DNA from 3 places in the Streptomyces sp. NPDC049813 genome. Region 3 is predicted to be linked to each of the others. Evidence: riboswitches for the same ligand, from Rfam matches in the RefSeq annotation. Region 3 holds a riboswitch; each other region holds the start of a gene.
The links. A riboswitch is a leader RNA that binds a small molecule or an ion and turns the genes downstream of it on or off. The one in region 3 is predicted to bind cyclic di-AMP.
Positions count from the first base shown of each region.

Region 1: it holds a riboswitch for cyclic di-AMP, as region 3 does, so the genes downstream of both, ACIBW6_RS00990 (peptidoglycan DD-metalloendopeptidase family protein) here and ACIBW6_RS12655 (NlpC/P60 family protein) in region 3, are expected to answer to the same signal.
Region 2: it holds a riboswitch for cyclic di-AMP, as region 3 does, so the genes downstream of both, ACIBW6_RS32285 (M23 family metallopeptidase) here and ACIBW6_RS12655 (NlpC/P60 family protein) in region 3, are expected to answer to the same signal.

Region 1 is NZ_JBITLI010000001.1:242,342-249,917, reverse strand. It holds gene ACIBW6_RS01005 (MBL fold metallo-hydrolase) at 1-836, opposite strand, end outside; gene ACIBW6_RS01000 (SIMPL domain-containing protein) at 952-1,710, opposite strand; gene ACIBW6_RS00995 (SGNH/GDSL hydrolase family protein) at 1,921-2,739, opposite strand; gene ACIBW6_RS00990 (peptidoglycan DD-metalloendopeptidase family protein) at 2,928-3,707, opposite strand; cyclic di-AMP (ydaO/yuaA leader) riboswitch at 3,713-3,908, opposite strand; gene ACIBW6_RS00985 (tyrosine-protein phosphatase) at 4,259-5,056, shown strand; gene ACIBW6_RS00980 (DUF6126 family protein) at 5,064-5,228, opposite strand; gene ACIBW6_RS00975 (helix-turn-helix domain-containing protein) at 5,231-5,857, opposite strand; gene ACIBW6_RS00970 (aspartate aminotransferase family protein) at 5,929-7,314, opposite strand; gene dxs (1-deoxy-D-xylulose-5-phosphate synthase) at 7,311-7,576, opposite strand, start outside.
Region 2 is NZ_JBITLI010000021.1:101,288-108,863, reverse strand. It holds gene ACIBW6_RS32295 (PrsW family intramembrane metalloprotease) at 1-1,254, shown strand, start outside; gene ACIBW6_RS32290 (aldo/keto reductase) at 1,261-2,214, opposite strand; gene ACIBW6_RS32285 (M23 family metallopeptidase) at 2,270-3,307, opposite strand; cyclic di-AMP (ydaO/yuaA leader) riboswitch at 3,319-3,477, opposite strand; gene ACIBW6_RS32280 (PP2C family protein-serine/threonine phosphatase) at 3,720-4,820, opposite strand; tRNA gene ACIBW6_RS32275 (tRNA-Met) at 4,975-5,048, opposite strand; gene ACIBW6_RS32270 (hypothetical protein) at 5,203-5,484, shown strand; gene ACIBW6_RS32265 (rodlin) at 5,581-5,988, opposite strand; gene ACIBW6_RS32260 (rodlin) at 6,163-6,573, opposite strand; gene ACIBW6_RS32255 (rodlin) at 6,782-7,192, shown strand; gene ACIBW6_RS32250 (chaplin) at 7,403-7,576, shown strand, end outside.
Region 3 is NZ_JBITLI010000004.1:497,203-504,778, reverse strand. It holds gene ACIBW6_RS12665 (NlpC/P60 family protein) at 13-1,053, opposite strand; gene ACIBW6_RS12660 (hypothetical protein) at 1,356-1,709, shown strand; gene ACIBW6_RS12655 (NlpC/P60 family protein) at 1,867-3,048, opposite strand; cyclic di-AMP (ydaO/yuaA leader) riboswitch at 3,055-3,224, opposite strand; gene pcrA (DNA helicase PcrA) at 3,510-6,029, shown strand; gene ACIBW6_RS12645 (M23 family metallopeptidase) at 6,101-6,427, opposite strand; gene ACIBW6_RS12640 (pentapeptide repeat-containing protein) at 6,606-7,391, opposite strand.

The sequences.
Region 1 (7,576 bases), on a different contig from region 3:
AACTCCGCGTACGCCCCGACCTGGATCATGGTCACGTCGAACGGGCCGTACTGCGTGCCGATGTCCTGGAAGCCCTGGAAGTAGCCGGTGTCCCCGCTGTGGTAGATCCGGTGCGCCGGGCCGGTGACGGCCCAGGACGCCCAGAGGGTGTGCTGCGGGTTGCGCAGGCCGCGGCCGCAGAAGTGGCGGGCGGGCGTCGCGGTGAGCGTCACCCCGCCGACCTCGGCCGACTCGTGCCAGTCCAGCTCGCGCAGCCGGTCGGCCGGCACCCCCCAGTGCTCCAGGTGCGCGCCGACGCCGAGCGGCACGGCGAAGACGGTGTCCGTCCGGGCGAGCGCCTTGATCGTGGGCAGGTCGAGGTGGTCGTAGTGGTCGTGCGAGATGACGACCACGTCGACCGGGCCGAGCGCCGCGACGGGCAGCGGCGCGGGGTGCAGCCGCTTGGGCCCCGCGAAGGCGAACGGCGAGCAGCGCTCCCCCCACACCGGGTCGAAGAGCACCCGGACCCCGTCGATCTCCGCGAGCACGCTGGAGTGCCCCATCCAGGTGATGCGCAGACCGCTCGCGGACGGCTTCGACAGGTCGGCGAGGGTGGTGGCGTGGACGGGGACGGTACCCGTGGGCGCGCGCCTGGCCCGCTCCTCCTTGCGGAAGTAGACCTTCGCGAAGTCGAGCATGGAACCCTCGGGCCGGGTGCGGGCCCCGACCGGGTTCTGGAACTGCCCGTCGGCGAAGTTCGGCGACCGTCGGATCCGCTCCAGCCGCGCGCCGGTGGCCGCGGCGCCGAACGCGGCAGGCTGCAACGCGCGCAGACCGGGACTGAAGGAACGTGGCACAGCGCCTCCCGTTGATCGATCAGGGCTCCATTATGTGCCGCCCCCTCGACCGCGCGCCGCACCGCCCCTGAGCCCGTGCGGGCCCGGCGCCGCGGCACCGGGCCCGGCCGGGGCCTCAGTTCAGCTCGTACACCGCCGTCACGCTGACCTCGTCCTCGATCTCCCCGGCCGCCACCGGCACCTTCTGCGCGGTCGCCGCGAAGGCCGCCGCGGGAACGGCCACCGGGCGCGGCCGTCCGCTCGGGGCCTCTTCGAGCGAGACGAGGCGGCCGAGCTTGTGCCCGCTCACCTTGGCGTACTGGACGGCCTTCGCGTGGGCGTCGGCGTGCGCGGCCGCCCGGGCCGCGGACCGCAGCCGGCTCGGGTCGGCGACGTCGAAGACGACGGAGTCGATGCGGATGTCGTCGCCCGCCGCGTCGGCCATCGCCTGGATGACGGCGCCCGTCCGCTCCAGGTCGCGGACCTTCACGGAGAACGACTGCGTGGCCCGGTACCCGGCGACCCGCGTGGCCGCGCCCGGCTCGGGACCGCTCTCGTAGACCGCGGAGGCCGACAGGTTCTCGGTGCGGACGTCCCGGTCGGCGACGCCCGCCTTGCGCACGGCGGCGAGCAGCGCGTCCGCGGTCCGGTTCTGGGTGGCGAGGGCGGCCTTCGCGGTGGGCCCGTTCGCCTCGACGCCCGCGGTCACGGTCGCCATGTCGGGGGCGGTACTGGCCCGGCCCTCGCCGGTCACGGTCAGGGTCGCGGGCCGGGGCGCGGTGGTGGCGGTGGCCACGTGCGGCGCCCCCTGGGCGGCGGCGGCCGGCACCGCCGGCAGGACGAGGGCGAACAGGGCGCCGACGAGTGCGGCGCGGCGGCGGGGACGTACAGACATGGGATCGAGGTCCTTCCCGGTCGGCTGCCCGCCGACGCGGCGGGCAGCCGACATCCCAGCACCCGCGCCCGGCCGACGGCGGCCGCCACTCCGCCCGGTCACCTCGATGAGCGCGTTAGCACCTGTGTGCACACCCGTCGGAGCAAAGGAGGGGAGGGAGGAGAGGGGCGAGAGAGGCGAGAAGAGGCAGAGAAGGAGGGGACGGGCGGATCAGGACGCCGACTCCAGGTGCATCTTGATGAGGTGCGGGTCCACGAACCCCTTGGCCGTCACCCGGTCCCCGGAGGACTCCCCGCGCAGCCGGCGCCCGATCCACGGCACCAGGAACTCCCGCGCCCAGTGGATGTCGTCGCGCCGCACCGCGAACGTGCCGCGCGGCGGCAGCAGCGGCCAGGCCTGCTCCGGGTCGGCGGGCACCTCGATGCCGAGCGCCTGCGCGGCGCGCAGCGCGACCCGGGTGTGCCCCTCGGCGGACAGGTGGAGCCGGTCCTCGTCCCAGGCGCGGCGGTCCTGCACGGAGCGCAGGGACCACAGGTCGAGCACGGGGCAGCCGTGGCGGTCGGCGATCGCGCGCACGTGCATGTTGTACGTGGCGATCTTGCCGCGCAGATGCTTGAGCACGGCGACGTCCCGGGTGTCGAAGCCGGTGGCGACCATGACGGTGCCGCACGCCCCGGCGAGCCGCGCGACGGCCTTCTCGAAGCGTTCGGCCACGTCGTCGGGGTCGGTGCCGGGCCGGATGATGTCGTTGCCGCCGGCGACCAGGGTCACCAGGTCGGGGGCGAGCTCGACGGCCCGCGGGACCTGGTCCGCGACGATCTGGTCGAGGAGCTTGCCGCGCACGGCGAGGTTCGCGTACTGGAAGGTGTCCTCGGCGACGCGGTCGTCCAGGAGGACGGCGAGCCGGTCCGCCCACCCCACGAAACTGCCGTCGGGTCCGGGGTCCCCGACGCCTTCGGTGAAGCTGTCCCCCACCGCCGCGTAGGACCGAATCGTGCCGCTGCCGAATGATCTCGATTCGTTTGCCACGACCACACATCTTTCACCTCGGCGTGTGACCTACGCCAACGTAACCAGGGGTTGACGTGGGGTGAGAAAACGCACTCGGCGCCCGGGGAATAACCCCGGGCGCCGAGTCGATCGCGCGTGCCGCACGCGGTGCGTGGACGGGCGCGGGTGATGCAGGTGGTGCGGGTGGTGCGGGTGGCTCACATGGTTCAGATGCTGACGCCGTGGTCGCGCAGGTACGTCACCGGGTCGATGTCGGAGCCGTAGTCGGGGGTCGTGCGGATCTCGAAGTGCAGGTGCGGTCCCGTGACGTTGCCGGTGGCGCCGGAGAGGCCGATCTGCTGGCCGGCGGTGACGGTCTGCCCGGCCGAGACGCCGAGCGAGGACAGGTGGGCGTACTGCGAGTAGTCGCCGTCGGCGTGCTTGATGACGACCTCATTGCCGTAGCTGCCGTCCCAGCCGGCGGAGACGACGGTGCCGGGGCCGACGGCCTTGACGGCGGTGCCGGTGGAGACCACGAAGTCGGTGCCGGTGTGGTAGCCGCTCGACCACGAGGAGCCGGAGGCGTGGTAGGCCGTGCCGATGGAGCCGTCCACGGGCTTCACGTAGCCCGTGGCGGACGTGGCGGACCCGGTGGCGGCGGTGGAGTCCGTCGTGGTGGCCGGAGCCGCGGCCGGGGCCGCGCCCTCCAGCGTGAGCTTCTGGCCGGGCTTGATGAGACCGGCGTCGGAGCCGACGACCTTCTTGTTGGTCTCGTACAGCTTCTGCCAGCCACCGTCGACGTCCTGCGCCTCGGCGATCTTCACGAGCGTGTCACCGGCCTTGACGGTGTACGTCGTGGGCTTGGCGGCGGCGTCGCCGGTGGCCGCGTGGGCGCCGGTGGCGCCCATGAGCGGCAGGGCGAGCGCGGCCCCGCCGGCCGAGACGACGGCGGCGGCGCGGGCGATGCGCTGGGTCTTCGAACGGCGGTGCTGTCCCTTGGCGGGCATGGCGCTTTTCCTCTCCGTCGCCTGCGAGGTGAGCTGTCGGGTTCGGGCTGGAGCTGCCCGGCCGGTTCCGCTGAGGGATCCGGCTTCACCCCGAGCCGCTTGGGGAATTCCGGCGGCGTACTGCCTGTGGGTCCCCCGCTCCTGCCGTCACGGGTCGTGGTCCGGAATCCGGGCGGCGGCAGGATTAGGCGTTCCGTCCGGATGGAAGGGCGACAGTAGGCAGAGGAATCGGACGGCGACAACCGTCGAATTCACCGGCAGGGGCGCTTTCTTGATCGTCTGGGAGTTCCCCGTGTCACGCTGTGTGGATAACCCTGCTTTGCCAGGCCCTTACCTTCTGGGAATTCCCGCCGCCGGAATTCAGGGCCGCCGCCACGGACGGTCACGGATATGAGTCTGCTCACGCGAACCGCTTAATCCCCTTTGATTTATGGATAGTTAGTAATAAAAGGGTTGAAACGGACAGAAGGTTGCCCCGGGAATCCATGTCGTATCGTCAGGAGCGCGTTCGCCGGCGAGGGACGCCGGTGACCCGACCGGGAGGAGCCCCCGTGACCCAGCACGCCCCGTCCACCGAGCCCGAGCTGTCCGGAGTGCGCAACTTCCGTGACGTGGGCGGTCTGCCGACCGTGGACGGCCGGCGCGTGCGCGCGGGTGTGCTCTTCCGCAGCGGTCACCTCGCCCACGCCACCGCCGAGGACGCCGCGTTCCTCGCCGGTCTCGGCCTACACACCGTCTTCGACTTCCGCAACGCCGCCGACCAGCGCCTGGAGGGCGCCGACGTCGAGCTGCCCGGGACGCGCAACGTGAACCTGCCGCTGTCCGACCCGGCGGACGGAGCCGAGTTCTGGCAGATGGTCCGCGACGGCGACATAGACCAGCTGCGTGCCCTGCTCGCCGAGGGCCGCGCGGCGAACCGCATGATCACGTCGTACCGCTCGATCATCGCGCAGCGCACCGCCGAGCACAGCCGCGTCCTGCACGCCCTCGCCGAGGACAGCACGCCCGCCCTGATGCACTGCGCGGCGGGCAAGGACCGCGCGGGCCTGTCGATCGCGGTGACGCTGCTCGCCGTCGGCGTGGAGCGCGACGCCATCGAGGCGGACTACCTGGAGTCCAACGCCACGCACCGGCGCTACAAGGTGCGCCGCAGCGCCACCGCGGGCGACGCCTACTCCCCCGAGATCATGGAGCTGCTCAGCCCCCTCTTCGACGCCCGCGCCGCCTATCTGCACGCGGCCTTCGAGACCATCGAGCAGACCTGGGGCAGCGTGGACCGCTACTTCGAGGACGGCCTGCGGTTCGGCGCGGCCGACCGGGACCGGCTGCGCGAGCGTCTCCTGGTCTGAGGGCGGGCTACTGCCCGCCGCCCAGCGCGAAGAGCATGTAGAGGAAGGCCGCGAGGGCGTGTCCCGCGAAGACGTACACCAGGACCCGCACCCAGATGCCGCGCGGCAGCTTGTCCTCGATGTCCCGCCGGGCGGGCCGCTCCCCCGCGGTGGGCTCGGTGGCGTCGCTCATGGTCATACCTCCCGGACCGGGCCGGCCGCCGGGCCGAGACACAGCGCGGCCGTCGGAGTCTGCAACAAGGTGTGGACGAAAAGCAGCTCGGCCCCGGCCCGGTCCGCGGCGGCGATCCGGTGCGGGGTGAGCGAGTCGAAGTGCGCGCTGTCCCCGGGGTCGAGCTGGTAGGACGTGTCCCCCAGGCGCAGGCGCAGCCGTCCTTCGAGGACGTAGAGCCACTCCTCGCCGGGGTGGACGCGGACGATGTCGCCCTGCGACCCGTACGGCACGTGGACGCGCAGCGCCTGCATGCCGCGGCCCGGGGAGCCCGCCTGGAAGTAGGTCCAGCCGCCGGCCTCGGTCGCCTCCATGGCGCGGGAGCGCACCACGGCGTCCCGGTCGGCGGGGGTCTCGCCCAGCAGTTCGGAGACGGTCGTACCGTAGATGCGGGCGAGCGCGAGCAGCATCGGCAGCGACGGCTGGCGCTGCCCGGTCTCCAGCCGGGACAGGTGGGCCGGTGACAGGCCCGCGGCGCGGGCCGCGGCCTCCAGGGTGAGGGCCGCGCGGCGGCGCAGGGCGCGCAGCTGCGGGGCGACGGTGGGCAGCTCCGGGGGGACCGGAGTCTCCTCCGGGAGGGCAGGGCTCATGGTCCCGATCAGACCAGAGCCCTGCCTGTCAGGCAATTTTCTTGCCTCAGAGGCAAAGCGGGCGTGCCCGGTCAGCGGTTGGCGACCGCCTGCTTGATCAGCGTCCTGCCGAAGTCCCACATCAGCCCGCCCCCGCTGTGCGCCTCGTCCATCACGGCCGTGAACGCCTCCACGAACCGCTCGACGTCGGCCTCGTCCACCACGAGCGGCGGGATCAGCTTGATCACTTCGAGGTGGTCGCCGGAGACCTGGGTGAGGATACGGTGCTTCTGGAGCAGCGGCACCACGACCATCTGCGCGAACAGGCCCTTGCGCGCGGCCTGCAGCATGGCCCAGCGGCTGCGCAGCTTCAGGGACTTGGGCCGGCCGAACTCGATGCCGATCATCAGGCCGCGCCCGCGGACGTCGCTCAGCAGCTCGTAGCGGTCGACGAGCGCGGTGAGGCGGCTCGCGAGGAGCTCGCCCATGACCCGGGCGTGCGCGACGGTCTCCTCGTCCTCCATCACCGTGAGGACCGCGAGGCCCGCCGCCATGGCCTGCGCGTTGGCCCCGAAGCTCGCCGAGTGGACGAGGACGCGGTCCATGGACGAGTAGACCTTCTTGAAGATCCAGTCCTTGCCGAGCGTCGCGCCGACCGGCACGTACCCGCCGGAGAGCGCCTTGGCCACGCAGACCAGGTCGGGTTCGACGCCGTCCTCGTGCTGGTAGGCGTAGAAGTCGCCGGTGCGGCCGAGGCCGGTCTGCACCTCGTCGGCGATCAGCAGCGCCTTGTGCCGGTGCAGGAGTTCCTGCGCGGCACGCAGATAGCCGGGCGGTGCCTCGTGCACGCCCTTGCCCTGGATCGGCTCGACGATGAGCCCCGCGACGTCGCCCTTCTTCACCTCCCGTGCCAGCGCGTCGAGATCGCCGAGGGGCACGGCCGTGTCGGGCAGCAGCGGCGCGAACCCGTCGCGGAAGCCGTCCTCGCCGTTGACCGACAGGGAGCCGGTGGTCAGGCCGTGGAAGGCGTGGTCGCAGTAGAGGACGCGGGGTCTGCCGGTGGCGTAGCGGGCGAACTTCAGCGCGGTCTCGACCGCCTCCGTCCCGCTGTTGCCGAAGAACACCCGGTCCAGGTGCGGGCTGTGCGTGAGCAGCTTCTCGGCGAGCAGGCCCGGCAGCGGCTGGCAGTCGAACCGGGTCAGGTCGGCGAGCGAGGCGTCCAGGACGTCGTGCAGCGCCTTGCGGACGACGGGGTGGTGGCGCCCCAGGCCCATGACGCCGAAGCCCGCGAGCATGTCCAGGTAGTCGTTGCCGTCCGCGTCCCAGAAGTGCGCGCCCTCGGCCCGCTCGTACACCCGGTCGAAGCCGATGGTGTGGAGCATCTTCGGCAGCTGGTGGTTGAGGTACTTGGTGTGCAGCTCGTACCGTTCGCCACCGCGCTCGGCCAGCAGCCTGCCGAGGTCGAACTCCTTGCTCATACGTCGTTCTCCTTGCCGGCCTTCTCGGATGTGCTGGCTTTCAGGTTGAGGCTCGTGCTGATGCGGCCCGCGATCTCCACCGGGGTCAGGCCGATGTCGGCGAGCACCTCGGCCCGTTTGGCGTGCCCCAGGAACTGCTCGGGGATCCCGAACCGCCGTACGGGGACGTCGACCTCGGCCTCGCCGAGGGCCAGCGCGACCGCGGAACCGACGCCCGCGGCACGGCTGTTGTCCTCGACGACGGCGACGAGTTCGTGCCGGG
Region 2 (7,576 bases), on a different contig from region 3:
GGACCGGTCGGCGAGGTCCGCCATCCGCGCTGGTGGCAGCGGCGGGGCGCGCGGGTCACGGCGCTCGCCGCGCTCCTCGCACTGTCCGGCGCCGTCATCCTGGCGCTGGTGCGCGAGCAGACCGGCACCGAGGGTTTCCTGGTCGGGCTCGGCCTCGCGGTGCTGCCGGTGCCGCTGCTGATAGCCGCGTTCCGCTGGCTTGACCGGGTGCGGCCGGGCCCCTGGCGGAACCTGCTCTTCTCCTTCGCCTGGGGCGCCTGCGCGGCCGCCCTGATAGCGATCGTCGCGAACAGCTTCGCGACGCGGTGGATCGAGACCGCCACCGCCGACCCCACCGGCGCCGACACCCTCGGCGCCACCGTCATAGCCCCCGTCGTCGAGGAGTCGGCGAAGGCCGCGGCCGTGCTGCTCGTCTTCCTGTTCCGCAGACGGGACTTCACCACGGTCGTCGACGGCGTGGTGATCGCCGGGGTCACCGCCACCGGCTTCGCGTTCACCGAGAACATCCTCTACCTCGGCAACGCCTTCGGCACCGACCAGCTGACCGGCACGGGCCCCGGCCTCACCTCGGTGACGGCGGCCACCTTCTTCGTGCGGATCGTGATGTCACCGTTCGCGCACCCGCTCTTCACCGTGCTCACCGGCATCGGTTTCGGGCTCGCCGCGGTCGCCGCGCCCGACCGCGGGTCCGGCCGCCGGGTGCTGCTGCCGCTGGCGGGGCTGCTCGCCGCGATGGGCGTGCACGCGTTCTGGAACGGCTCGTCGTCCTTCGGCGAGTACGGCTTCTACGCCGTGTACGCGGCGTTCATGGTCCCGGTCTTCGCGCTGCTCACCTGGCTCGCCGTGTACCTGCGCCACCGCGAACTGCGCACCGTCCGGGCACAGCTGGCGGCGTACGTCGCCGCCGGCTGGCTCGCGCCGCCCGAGCCGTTCGCCCTCGGCTCCCTCAAGGCCCGCCGCCTGGCCCGCGAGTACGCGGCCCACTACGGCGGCAGGACGGCGGAGCGGGCGGTCACCGAGTACGCGTCCCTGGCGACGTCGCTCGCCCTGCTCCGGCACCGCGGTGAGCGGGGGCGGGCCGGCGCCGATTTCGTCGTACGGGAGCGGGAGCTGCTCGACGCGCTGTGGCAGCGGCGCGGATACGCCCGCCCCGCCCTCGCCTACGCCGCCCAGGTCGCGGCCCCCGTCCACCGGCCCCCGGCGTACGCGGGGCCGCGGCCGCCCGCCCCCGCGTACCACCCGTACCGGCCCTGAACGGGCTCAGGCGGAGGCCTCCGTGAGGCGGCCGAGCTCCGCGTCCGTCAGCTCCAGTCCGGCCACGGCGAGCAGCGCGGGCAGCTGCTCCACCGTGCGCGCGGACGCGATCGGCGCGGCGACGGTGGGCTGGGCGGCGAGCCAGGCCAGGGCGACCGTGGCGATCTCGGCGTCGTGCGCCCGGGCGACCTCGTCGAGGGCGGTCAGCACCTTGCGGCCGCGCTCGGTCTCCAGGTGCTTGCTGGCACCGGCCGCGCGGGGGCTGTCGACGGCGACGCCCGGCCGGTACTTGCCGGTGAGGAAACCGGCGGCGAGGGCGAAGTACGGGACGGCGGCGAGCCCGGCGCGCGAGGCGATCTCGCGCCGGGGACCCTCGTAGGTGTCGCGCGAGACGAGGTTGTAGTGCGGCTGAAGGGCGACGTAGCGGGCGAGGCCCTCGCGGTCGGAGAAGTCCAGCGACTCCTGGAGGCGCTCAGGCGAGATGTTCGAGGCGGCGATGGCGCGGACCTTGCCGGCCTTCACCAGGCCGTCGAGCGCGCCGATGATCTCCTCGACGGGGATCGTCTCGTCGTCGTCGAAGTGCGTGTAGTAGAGGTCGATGTGGTCGGTGCCGAGGCGGGTGAGGGAGGCGTCGGCGGCGGCCCGGATGTTCGCGGCGCGCAGGCCCTTGAAGTCGGGGTGGCGGGCGACCTTGGTGGCGATGACGACCTCGTCGCGCCGGCCGCGGGCGGCGAGCCACTTGCCGATGATCGTCTCCGACTCACCGCCGTGGTTGCCCTCGATCCAGGCCGAGTACGAGTCCGCCGTGTCGATGAAGTTGCCGCCCCCGGCGGTGTAGGCGTCGAGCACCGCGAAGGACGTCGCCTCGTCGGCGGTCCACCCGAAGACGTTGCCGCCGAGGGAGAGCGGGAAGACCTCGAGGTCGGAGGAGCCGAGCGGGCGCAGGGGAGAAGAAGTCATACCCCGATTGAACGCCCCCCGCGGAGCGAACCGCTGCGCGGGGGGCGCCGCGGGCTCAGAGCGAGAGGCCCTTGCCGCGCAGCCAGACCGCGGGGTCGACGCCGGTGGCGTCCCCGCCCGGGTGGACCTCCAGGTGGAGGTGGGCGCCCGTGACGTTGCCGGTGGCGCCGACGCGGCCGATGACGTCCCCGGTGGAGACCTTCTGGCCGACGCTGACGTTCATCGACGACTGGTGGCAGAACCACAGTTCGGTGCCGTCGTCGAGGGTGAGGATCGTGCGGTACCCGTAGGCGCCCGCCCAGCCGGCCTCGGTGACGGTGGCGCCGTGGATGGCGTGGATCGGCGTGCCGGTGGAGGCCGCGAAGTCCAGGCCCGTGTGGTAGCCGGAGGACCACATCGATCCGGGCTGCCCGAAGGTGCCGGTGATCGTGTACGAGGCGACGGGCAGCCGGAAGCTCTTGGCCAGCTCGGCGAGGCGCTCGGCCTCGGCCTTCTTCTTGGCCTCCTCCTCCGCCTTCTTCTTGTCGGCGGCGGCCTTGGCCTCGGCCTTCTCGTGCTTCGCCGCGGCCTCCTCGGCGGCCTTCAGCGCGGCGGCCTGCTCGGCCTCGGCCTGCGCGGTGGCATCGGCGGCGTCCTGCTGCGTCTCGGCCTGCTGCATGATCCGGGCCCGCAGCGCCTCGCCCGCACCCGACTGACCGGTGCCCATCGTGGTGAGCGGCGCGGCGGAGGCGCCGGAGGCGGAGTCGGCGCCGTCGGACATGAACGCGCCCACGCCGGGCAGCGACTTGGCCTCGGGCAGCGAGTCCTTGACGGCGGAGAGGTCGGGCATGGAGATCCGGACCGGGGGCTTGCCGCCCTGCGCGGTGGCGATGCCGCCGGCGCCGACGGCGGCGATCACGCCGACGCCCAGGACGGTGGAGCTGCGCGCGAGTCCGCCGCGCTGACGGGCCACGCGGTGCCTGCCGCGGACGGGGCGGACGGACTCCTCGGTGGGATTCCACTCCTCCCAGCTCCCCTGCTCGACGCCGGCCTCGCCGTCGGCGGGGTGGGCGGAGTACCCGGAGAACTCGGGGGCAGGACGGTTCGACGCCACGGGGGCGCTCTCCTTTCCTTCCTTCTCGCCTACCGGGTTAGCTGACGGGTTCGGAGCAGGAAGGTCTCCTACGAGCACGGCCCGGCGCCCGAAAAGCGACGGAACTGTGCCTGATTCACCCCAAGTTGGTGGTTCCCCGGCTCCCTTGCGGGATTAGGCGTGTGCGCACGGAGCCGTCGCTTGTGACGGCTGGGACGACCGCGCTGCGTTATCGAACGTTAATAGACAGCCGATAGTAATTCCAAGCTGTTCCCACTGATCGTTCACGTCTTTGGCCTGGACTTAACGGTCAATAACACCTTCAAACGGGCGAGTTGACCGACGATTCCGGCCCGCGCCAAACACCCGACTTTCTGACGGAGTGTCAATCGTTATGTGCAGGGAGTCGTCCGGTCACGCCTCGTGATGTCGATCAAGGGCGGCGCACGGCGAGCAGCGCCATGTCGTCGCTGGCCCCGCCCCCGGTGTGCCGGCGCACTTCTTCGGCCAGCGCCGCGAGCAGCTCCTCCGGCCCCGGGAAGATCCGGCCCGCGAGCCGGGCCGCGGGATCGTAGAAGACGCCCCGCGCGTCGCGCGCCTCGGAGAGCCCGTCGGTGTAGAGCAGCAGCGTCGCCTCGGCCGGGAACGCCGCCTCGGTGGCCCGGTCCGGCCAGGAGCCGAGCTCGCCCAGGCCGAGCGGCAGCGCCGCCTCCGCCGGCGTGACCACCCGCACCGTGCCGTCGCCGTGCAGCACGACCGGTTCGGGGTGGCCGCGGTTGAGGACGCGCAGGAGCCGGCCGCCGTGCGGGATCTCGGCGAGCACGGCGGTGGTGAACCCCTCGAAGTCGTCGATGCCGCGCCGCCGCGACCCCTCCCTGGCCAGCGCCCGCTCCAGCCGCTGGGCGACCGCCTCCAGGCTCTCCTCCTGCTCGGCGGCCTCCCGGAAGGCCCCGATGACGACGGCCACGGCGGCGACCGCGCCCATGCCCTTGCCCCGTACGTCCCCCACGACTATCCGCACCCCGTGCGGCGTGTCCTGCACCGCGTACAGATCGCCGCCGATGAAGGCGTCGGCCTGCGCCGCCTCGTACCGGGCCGCGACGGCCAGGCCGCCGATCCGCCCGGCCGGCTCCGGCAACACCGCCAGCTGGGCGGCCTCCGCGATCTGGCGCGCGGACGCCAGCTGCTCGTCGCTGCGGCGCTTGATCCGGTTGATGAAGCAGGCCAGCACGCACACCGTGGCCACGGTGGCCATCTCGGTGTACACCCCGGCGTTGAACGACGTGTAGCGCAGATGGACGGCGACGATGGCGGCGACCGACGCGGCGCCCGCGGTGATCGTGCTGCCCAGCGAGAAGAAGGGCGCGACGACCAGCGGCGCAGCACTGAAGAGCGGTGAGCCGGCGAACCCGGACGGCGTGCAGTACTCGTAGACCGCACCGCCGACGATCAGCAGCAGGGGCAGCACCCGCAGGAAGGCACGCGTACCGGCGGCGTCCGTTCCGCGTCCGTGCCGCCCTCCTCGCTGCCCCACCACTCGTCTCCTGCCACGTCCGCGCCCGGATTACGGCGTCGGTCCAAGGGTTCCCGGGCGGCGGGCCGGGGGCGAGCGCTGCTGCTCCGTCCGGGTCAGGACGCACCAACAGGCCGAGGCCGGAATCTCGAAAGATTCCGGCCTCGGCCTTCAGTAGCGGGGACAGGATTTGAACCTGCGACCTCTGGGTTATGAGCCCAGCGAGCTACCGAGCTGCTCCACCCCGCGTCGATGAATGCAACACTACGCCATCAGGGACGATGAAAGCCAATCGGTTCCCGCGACCGCCCCGCCGCTCGTACGGCCGCCCGCCGTGTAGACCTGTCGGGTCAGGAGTCCGGGCCTCCCGTGTCCGGCCCGTCGGGTGCGCCGTTAGGGAGGCATGACCTCAACTCGACGAGCCCTCACCGCCGTCCTGCTCGCTGTCGGCGCCACCGCGATCGCGGCCCCGGCCGTGCAGGCCGACACCAACACGGCCGGCAACACCATCTCCCCCACCGCGACGCTCGACGCGGTCTCCACCATGGCCGTCCCGGCCGCGCACCGCGACGAGGTGCCGCGCACCGCCGAGCAGCTCCAGGGCCTCAACCAGCTGAACAAGCTCAACGAGCTGCACCAGGTGACGGACCTGGTGGCGCCGGTCACCAACCTGCTCGGCGCGTAGGCGCACCCGCAGCGCCCGGACCGCACGATGCGGCCGGGCCGCGGCGGACACACCTGAGGGGCAGCTGCGCTCGGCAGCTGCCCCTCAGGGTTTGTGTCAGCCGTTCTGCGTGCCGTTGGCCGAGAGGACCGGGATGTCGCTGAGGAGGTGCGACAGCGGCTCGTCCTCCTTGGCCTGCGTCGAGTTCTCCGCGCACTGCTGGTTCTGCGGCGCGGACAGGACCGGGATGTCCTGGACGCCGACGTTGACCAGACCCACGATGTTCTGGACGTTCGCCTTGGCCGGCAGGCCGACGCAGAGCTTGTTCAGCGAACCCTGGACCAGGGTGAGCTGCGGGCTCTGGTCGCCGTTGACGGAGGAGTTGCCGAACGCCTCCTGCGCGCCGTTGCCGCTGGCGGAGGTGGTGCCGCTGTCGTCGCCGACGGCCAGAGCCTGGGGGGCAGCCACCGCCGACAGGCCGGCCATGGAAGCGACGATCGTTGCGGTTGCCCACAGCTTCTTCATGCGAATTCCCTTCATGAGCGAACTCCGTTGACGGAGCTACGGTTAGTCAACTGGTCCGGGGGGTGACAGTTGCGGACCCTGACCCATTCGGCGTAATACCTGCGGATTACGCGGATGCGGTTAAAAACAAAGTTGGGCCGCCGATGAGGCGGCCCAACATCTACGACATGCGGATCAGTGGTTGCCCTCGCCGTTCGCGGAGAGAACCGGGATGTCGTTCAGGATGTGCGACAGCGGCTCGTCGCCCTTGGCCTGCGTCGAGTTCTCGACACACTGCTGGTTCTGCGGCGCCGACAGGATCGGGATGTCCTGGAGGCCGACGTTGACCAGACCCACGATGTTCTGGATGTTGGCCTTGGCCGGCAGGCCGATGCAGGGCTTGTTCAGCGAGCCCTGGATGAGCGCCATCTGCGGGCTCATGTTGCCGTACGTGGCCGAATTGCCGAACGCCTGCTGAGCGTTGTTCCCGCTGAACGAGGTCGTTCCACCGTCATTGCCCTCCGCCAGGGCCTGCGGGGCCACCGCCGCAGAGATGCCGACGAGAGACGCGGTGACGGCGGCGGCGGCCACAGCCTTCTTCATCATGAGAGATTCCCCTTCGATTGGTTCAGCGAGCATCCGAGACAACTCCGCGCGGGACGGTTTGGTTGTCCAGATTCACTCGGATGGGGAGCAGGGGGCCGTGCGGATAATCAGACTCTCGGCGCAACGGGTGAACCTGCGGAACCATCGCGAACCCGGGGAGTTATTCCTTTCGCAGTAACCGGTGCCTGTCAGAAAAGGAACAGAAATAATGCTCAAGAAGGCTATGACTGCGGCTGCAGTCGCCGTCTCCGTCGTCGGTATCTCCGCCGCGGCCGCGCCGTCGGCGCTGGCCATCGGTGACGACAGCGGCACCACCTCCGCCAGCGGCAACGGCGCCCAGCAGGCATTCGGTAACTCCTCGACCGACGGCGACATGAGCCCGCAGCTCAGCCTGGTCCAGGGTTCGCTGAACAAGCCCTGTGTCGGTCTGCCGGTCAAGGCGAACATCCAGAACATCGTGGGTCTGGTCAACGTCGGCGTCCAGGACATCCCGATCCTGTCCGCGCCGCAGAACCAGCAGTGTGTCGAGAACTCGACGCAGGCCAAGGGCGACGAGCCGCTGTCGCACATCCTGGACGACATCCCGGTCCTCTCGGCCAACGGTACGCAGAACGGCTGATCAGCCTCCGCGCACCCGGCCCGGGCCGTCCGCATCGTTCTGCTGCGGGCGGCCCGGGCTTTTTATCGGGCGTCCGCCCGTTTCATCGCCCGGTCGGCACAGTTTCCTCGGGCGGTGTCGGCTCGTTTGCCATGCGGAGCGTCCGGCGGGACCAGCGTCCTCCGTTCCGTACGGACCCCTTGAACAACTTCCTCGGTAAAAGGAGAAAACATGTCTGTCAAGAAGAGCGTCACGGTCGTCGCCGGCGCTGTCATGGCCCTCGGTATGGCTGCTCCGGCGTTCGCCGACTCCGGCGCCCAGGGTGCGGCCGTCGGTTCGCCGGGCGTGATCTCCGGCAACAACGTGCAGGCCCCGATCCACATCCCGGTCAACGTCTGCGGCAAC
Region 3 (7,576 bases):
CGTACGCAGGCCCTACGCGACCCGGGCCGCCCCGGCGAACGGCATCTGGTCGATCGGCGCGATCCGCACCGGCGCGCTCGGGTTCGGCGCGTGGATCATCTGGCCGCCGCCGATGTAGAGGCCGACATGGCTGATCCCGGAGTAGAAGAAGACCAGGTCGCCCGGGCGCAGCTGGGAGCGGGGCACGCGCCGGCCCGCGTCGATCTGGGCGTACGTGGTGCGCGGCAGCGAGACGCCCGCGGCGCGGTACGCCGCCTGCGTAAGCCCCGAGCAGTCGAACGCGTTCGGGCCGGTCGCGCCCCAGACGTAGGGGCTGCCGAGGGCGCCCCGCGCGTAGGAGACGGCGGCCGCCGCCCGGGCGTTCGGCGCCGCGCCGAGGTCGCCGCGGGACAGCGAGCGGGAGGCGTGTGCGGCGGCGCCGGCGGCGGCCGGGCGGTCCGCGGGGGTGAGCCGGTCGAGCAGCCGCCGGGCGTCCGCCAGCTTCGTCGTCACCGTCTTCTTCTGCTCCGCCAGCGCCCGCTGGGTGGAGCGGAGGTCGCCGAGCGAACCGTCGGCCCGGGTGCGCAGCTGGTCGATCTCGCGCAGCTCGTGGCGGACCCGGGCGATGGCGCCGGCCTGCCGGTGGCCGACGCGGTCCGCGAGGGACGCCTCGTCGAGGTAGCGGTCCGGGGCCGAGGAGAGGAACAGCTGCACGGACGGGTCGACGCCACCGGTGCGGTACTGCGCGGCAGCGACCGCACCGAGCCGCCGCCGCGACGCGTTCAGGGACTCCGTCCTGCGGGACGCCTCGTCCTGGAGCGCGGCCACCTCCTTGTGGGCCTTCTCGGCCTTCTCCTTCGCGCCGTTGTACTTCTCGGTGGCGACCTCCGCCTCCCGGTAGAGCCGGTCCACCTTCGCCTTCACCTGAGCGGGGGTCAGCTGCGGTTCCGCGTGGGCCGCGCCGCCGTCGAGGGCGGTGGCGGTGGCCGCGGAGGCGAGAGCGAAGGTGGCCGCCGCGCGGGCCGTGGGGCCGCTGAGTGAACGTCGTTTCGGCTTGCGGTGCGCTGCCGGCACGAGGGGTCACGTCCTTCCGGTGCGTGTCCGACCGCCGGTCGCGCGTCCGGCGGCGGCCCGCACGAGGGAGCGGGCCGCCGCCGGACCTCTCGCGGCGGTGATGTCCGACTGCCGCCCCTGGCCCGGGCGGCGGTGGGGGAGCCGGTCACCTGAGGAAGGACGCTAAACCTCGGCGTCACGGGTTGGCGACGGATTGTGCGGAACTGGCTCGTTTGTTACGGGTGGTGTCGGAGGGTGACAGAGTGCTGTCCGGGGCCGCCCCACGAACCGGCCCGAACGGTGCCCCATTAGGCTCCCGGACCATGGACGTACTCATCCATCTCTTCGTCGGCCTGCACATCATCGGCATCGCCTCGCTGCTCGGCGGCTTCCTCACGCAGATGTCGGCGATGGGGCGGGGCACCGCCCGGTTCAACAAGGCGATGCTGCACGGCGCGCTGACCATGCTGGTCACCGGCGTCGCCCTGGTCGGCCTCAATCAGGCCGACGGCTCCACCGTGAACAACGTCAAGATCGGGGTGAAGCTGGCCGTCCTGATCGTCATCCTCGGCATCGTGTACGTGAAGCGCGACGAGGAGACGGCCGAGAAGGGGCTGTTCGCTGCGGTCGGCGGGCTGACGATCGCCAACATCTTCATCGCGGTGCTCTGGACCTGAGGGAGCCGGCGGCCCTGAGGTACTGAGGCCCTGCGGGCCTGCGGGGTCCGGGCGGGCCCGAGGGGCAGGGGGCGCTTTCCGGCCGCCGCGGTCCCGGGAGCCCCCGGGGCCTGTCACCGCGGTGTCCCCACCACGGCGACAGGACCCGGCGCGGACGTCAGGCGGGCCGCACCACGCTGTGGATCGAGCTGGTGCCGTCGTAGTAGATGGACTCCTCGCGGACGGACGCGCCCGGCTTCGGGGCGTGGATCATCATGCCGTCGCCGAGGTACAGGCCGACGTGGCTGATGTCGTCGTAGAAGAAGACCAGGTCACCCGGTTGGATCGAGGAGAGCGGGACGGTCGTGCCGGCCTCCACCTGGTCCCACGTGGTGCGCGGCAAGGTGATGCCGGCCGCCTTCCACGCCGCCTGGGTGAGCCCCGAGCAGTCGTAGGAGTCCGGGCCCGTGGCGCCCCACACGTACGGCTTGCCCTCCTGCGCCTTGGCGTAGGCGAGCGCCTGGGCGGCCTTGGTCGCGTAACCGGAGGAGCTGCCTGCCGGTGCCTCGGTGGTACCGCCGGACGACGAGCCGGAGCCCTGCTGCCCGGCGGCCTCCTCGGCCGCCTGCTGCTTCTTGTCCTCCTGCGCCTTCTGCTCCGCGGCGAGCTGGGCGGCCTTCTTGCGGGCCGCCTCCTGCTTCTTCTTCTCGATCGCCGCGAGCCGCTGCTTCTCCTCGGCGGTCAGCCGCGACAGCAGCTGACGGGCGTCGGCCAGCTTCGTCTGCACGCTCTGCTTGGAGGTCTTCAGGTCGGTCTGGGAGGACGTCAGCTGCGTGAGGCTCTCCTGCGCCTCGGTGCGCTTCTTCGCGGTGCTGAGCTGCTGCTTCTGATAGTCGTCGACCGCGTCCTTCTGGTCGGCGGTCATCCGGCTCATCAGCCGGTTCTGCGCGAAGTAGTCCTCGGGGTCGTCCGCGAGGAACATCGTCGCCGTGTCGCCGATCCCGCCCGAGCGGTACTGCTGGGCGGCGAACCTGCCCAGCTCCTGGCGGGCCGAGTTCAGCTTCTCGGTGCGCTGCGCGATGTCGTCGAGGAGGCGATCGACCTGCTTCTTCTTGCTGTCGGTCTGCTCCTTGGCGGAGTTGTACTTCTGCGTGGCGACCTCGGCCTGGCGGTACAGGCTGTCGACTTTCTTCTGCACCTCTTCCAGGCTCGGCCGGTCCGGCCGGGCGGGGGCCGCCTGGGCGCTCTGCGAGAGGAGGGCCACCGAGGTGAGGGCGACGGTCGTGATCCCGACCGCGGGGGTGGTGCGAAGGCCGCCGGTCATCCGGGACCGGACACGCGGCTTGCGGTGCGACGCCAAGGAGGCGACTCCTTCCGTGGTCCGCCTACCGGGTTAGCTGTCGGGTTCGGGCGTACGGAAGGCTGCCCTACGGTCGGCCGCCCTGTCCTGCCGGGCGGCCGGGCCGATTCACCCCAAGGTCGGTTGGGTCCCCGGTTCCCTGCCTCACGGCGTACGGGACTCGGCGGGGGCTGCTCGTTCGCCGCGGTGCTCGCGGCGGGGGGACGGGCTGCCCGCGCAGCACGGTAGCCAACTCGTGTCGCTGCTGTGAAGGTTGATGTTCGATATGCCCGATACATTTTCGTGACCTTGGCGACACCGGGCGCTCGGCCGAATGATGGTCGAACGCACCGCATCTGCTCGGTCACGGTAGGTGCGCCGCCGGACTCCTCCGGCCGAAAGGCGCCGCTGACCTGGTGGTACGGGCAGTGTGGCCAAGGTGGGGGCGGGGTGTCAGTGGGGCCGCCTAGACTCGTAGGGCGATGAGCAGCCTCTTTGACGACAGCTTCCTGGCGGGCCTCCAGAACCGGACCGAGGGCCCCCCGCCGCCGCCCGACAGCGAGCACGACGGACCGGAGCCCGAGCCGATCCCGGACGACCTGTTCGGCGGGAAGTTCGACGTGCCTCCGGCCCGGGACGCGTACTACCGCGACGGCGCGCCCCGCCCTGCCCTGGACCCGGCGGCCCTGCTGGACGGGTTGAACGAGAACCAGCGGGCGGCCGTCGTGCACGGCGGCTCCCCGCTGCTCATCGTGGCGGGCGCCGGCTCCGGCAAGACCCGCGTCCTCACCCACCGCATCGCCTACCTGCTGGCCGAGCGCGGCGTCCACCCCGGCCAGATCCTCGCGATCACCTTCACGAACAAGGCCGCGGGCGAGATGAAGGAGCGCGTCGAGTCCCTGGTGGGCCCGCGGGCGAACGCGATGTGGGTCTCCACCTTCCACAGCGCGTGCGTGCGCATCCTGCGCCGCGAGTCGAAGAAGCTCGGCTTCACCTCGTCGTTCTCGATCTACGACGCGGCCGACAGCAAGCGGCTCATGGCCCTGGTCTGCCGCGACCTGGACCTGGACCCCAAGAAGTTCCCGCCGAAGTCCTTCAGCGCCAAGATCTCGAACCTGAAGAACGAGCTGATCGACGAGGAGGACTTCGCGAAGACCGCGGCTGGGGGCACCTCCCGGACGGAGTCTGGGGGAGGATTCGAGAAGTCCGTCGCCCAGGCCTACGCGATGTACCAGTCGCGGCTGCGGGAGGCCAACGCCCTCGACTTCGACGACCTGATCATGACCACGGTCAACCTGCTGCGCGCGTTCCCCGACGTCGCCGAGCACTACCGGCGCCGCTTCCGGCACGTCCTGGTCGACGAGTACCAGGACACCAACCACGCGCAGTACGCACTCGTGCGCGAGCTGGTCGGGCCGACGGAGGGGGAGGACGCCGACCCCGCCGAGCTGTGCGTCGTCGGCGACGCGGACCAGTCCATCTACGCGTTCCGCGGCGCCACCATCCGCAACATCCTCCAGTTCGAGGAGGACTACACGGACGCGACCACGATCCTGCTGGAGCAGAACTACCGCTCCTCGCAGACGATCCTGAGCGCGGCCAACGCGGTCATCGAGCGCAACGAGTCGCGCCGCCCCAAGAACCTGTGGACGAACGCGGGCGCGGGCTCCCAGATCACCGGCTACGTCGCGGACACCGAGCACGACGAGGCGCAGTTCGTCGCCGAGGAGATCGACCGGCTCACGGACGCGGGCGAGGCGAGCTCCGGCGACGTCGCCGTCTTCTACCGGACGAACGCGCAGTCCCGTGTCTTCGAAGAGATCTTCATCCGCGTCGGCCTGCCCTACAAGGTCGTCGGCGGTGTCCGCTTCTACGAGCGCAAGGAGGTCAGGGACATCCTGGCCTACCTGCGCGTGCTGGCCAATCCCGAGGACTCCGTCCCCCTGCGCCGCATCCTGAACGTGCCCAAGCGCGGCATCGGCGACCGCGCCGAAGCGATGATCGACGCGCTCTCCCAGCGCGAGAAGATCTCCTTCCCGCAGGCGCTGCGCCGCGTCGACGAGGCGTACGGCATGGCGTCCCGGTCGACGAACGCGGTCAAGCGGTTCAACGCCCTCATGGAGGACCTGCGCACCGTCGTCGAGTCCGGCGCCGGACCGGCCACGGTCCTGGAAGCCGTCCTCGAGCGCACCGGCTACCTCGCCGAGCTGCAGTCCTCCACGGACCCGCAGGACGAGACCCGCATCGAGAACCTCCAGGAACTCGCCGCGGTGGCCCTGGAGTTCGAGCAGGAGAACGCGCAGGCGGCCGCCGAGGGCGAGAGCGAGACCGAGACGGAAGAAGCCGGCGGCACCGGTCTCTCCGCCTTCCTGGAGCGGGTCGCCCTCGTTGCCGACTCCGACCAGATCCCCGACGAGGAGGACGACGGCAGCGGCGTCATCACCCTGATGACCCTGCACACCGCCAAGGGCCTCGAATTCCCGGTGGTCTTCCTGACCGGCATGGAGGACGGCGTCTTCCCGCACATGCGCTCCCTGGGGCAGACCAAGGAGCTGGAGGAGGAGCGTCGCCTCGCGTACGTCGGCATCACGCGCGCGCGGGAGCGGCTGTACCTGACGCGCGCCTCCATGCGCAGCGCCTGGGGCCAGCCCTCGTACAACCCGCCCTCGCGCTTCCTGGAGGAGATCCCGGACGCGCACCTGGAGTGGAAGCGCACCGGCGGCTCCGCGGCCGCGCCCTCCACGAAGGGCATCGGCGGCGGGATCGCCGCCTCGCTGTCGACGTCCCGCTCCCGTACCACCCCGGCGTTCGCGACGCGCCGGGCCGGCGAGAAGCCGGTGGTATCCCTGGCCGTCGGTGACCGCGTCACGCACGACCAGTTCGGTCTCGGCACGGTGGTGGGCGTGAGCGGCTCGGGCGGGAACGCGGAGGCGACGATCGACTTCGGCGACCCGAAGCCGAAGCGGTTGCTGCTGCGGTACGCGCCGGTGGAGAAGCTGTAGGGCCCGGCCCGCTGGACGGGGTCCGGTCCTGAACCGGGCCCCGCGGCAGGAGGGACTGTGCGGACGCGACCTCAGGTCGGGTCGAGGTCGTGGCTGCGGAGCCAGGGCAGCGGGTCGATCGCCGAGCCGCCGCCGGGGCGCACCTCGAAGTGCAGGTGCGGACCGGTCGAGTTCCCCGAGTTCCCGGAGTGCGCGATCACGTCGCCCGCCTTCACGGGCCCGCTCATCACGGTGTGCGAGGAGAGGTGGCAGTACCACGTCTCCGTACCGTCCTTGGCGGTGACTATCGCCATGTTCCCGTACGCGCTGTTCCACTGCGTGCGCACGGTGCCGTCCGTCGCCGCCATCACCTCGGTCCCGTACGAGACCGGGAAGTCGATGCCGGAGTGCACGGACATCCAGTTGATGCCGGCCTGCCCGTAGTACGCGCTGAGCCCGTGCTGCTTGACCGGCAGGACGAACTTGGGCCGCATCGCCTCCTTGCGCGCGGCTTCCTGGGCGGCCTTCTTGCGGTCGGCCTCCTGCTTCGCCTTCAGGTCGATCCGCTCCTGCGTGCGGCTCGCCCGGTCGGCGAAGTCACCCGCGTCCGCGGACATCTCCTTGAGCTGCGTGTCCAGCTTGTTGTTCGCGACGGACGGCTTCACCGCGCTCGCGTCCGGTGCCGCGACGGTCTGCGTCTCCTTGCCCTCGTCCCCGCTGAAGGTGCCCACCGAGGCGGCGGCTCCGGCGACCCCGACCACGCACACCGAGGGCACGGCGACGGTCAGCAGGGCGGAGCGCTTGGCGGGGGAGCGGCGGCGGGAGCGGGAGCCCGTGCCCCGGGCCGCGACGCGGGCACCGGCGCGGGTGCCCGGGGCGCGGGTGACGGGGTCCGGCTGCGGGTCGGCCTCCGGGGCGTCGTGCCCGGACCCGGCGGTGGCTTCGGCGTCCGGCGGCTGCTCCGCCTCGGGCGGGTCGTCGTGCGCCTGCGGGTACTCGGCGGGGCTGTACTGGTCCGGCACGTAGGCGTGGACCGCGGTGTGGGTCCCGGTGTGGGTCCCCGTGTGGTCCGTCGTGCCGGGGTCCTGCTCGGGGGTGCCGGCCGAGTTCCACGCGGTGGCGTCGTACGCGCCCGTGTCGTAGGCCGTCGTTCCGAAGACCGGTGCGTCGAAGGACTGCGTGTCGAAGGACGGTGCGGTGGAGGCTTGGGCCGCGAAGGACGGTGCGTCGGAGACTTGCGCCGCGAAGGACGGTGCTTCGAAGGACTGCGTCTCGAAGGACTGCGTCTCGAACGACTGCGTGGCGAACGACTGCGTGGCGAACGTCTGCGTCTCGTAGGACGGGTCCTCGAAGGACTGCGTGTCGAAGGTCTGCGCGGGCCACTGTCCGGTGTGCTGCTGGTCGTGACCGGCCTGGCCCATCGCCCACATGGCGGACGTGGCCGCCCCGTCGAAGCTGCCCGTCCCGTAACTGCCGGTGTCGTACCCGGCGGTGGGATACGGGGACGTCGCGTACGGCTGCGGGACCCCTGTGGCCTGCGTGGACCACTGGCCGGTGTCGTACGAGCC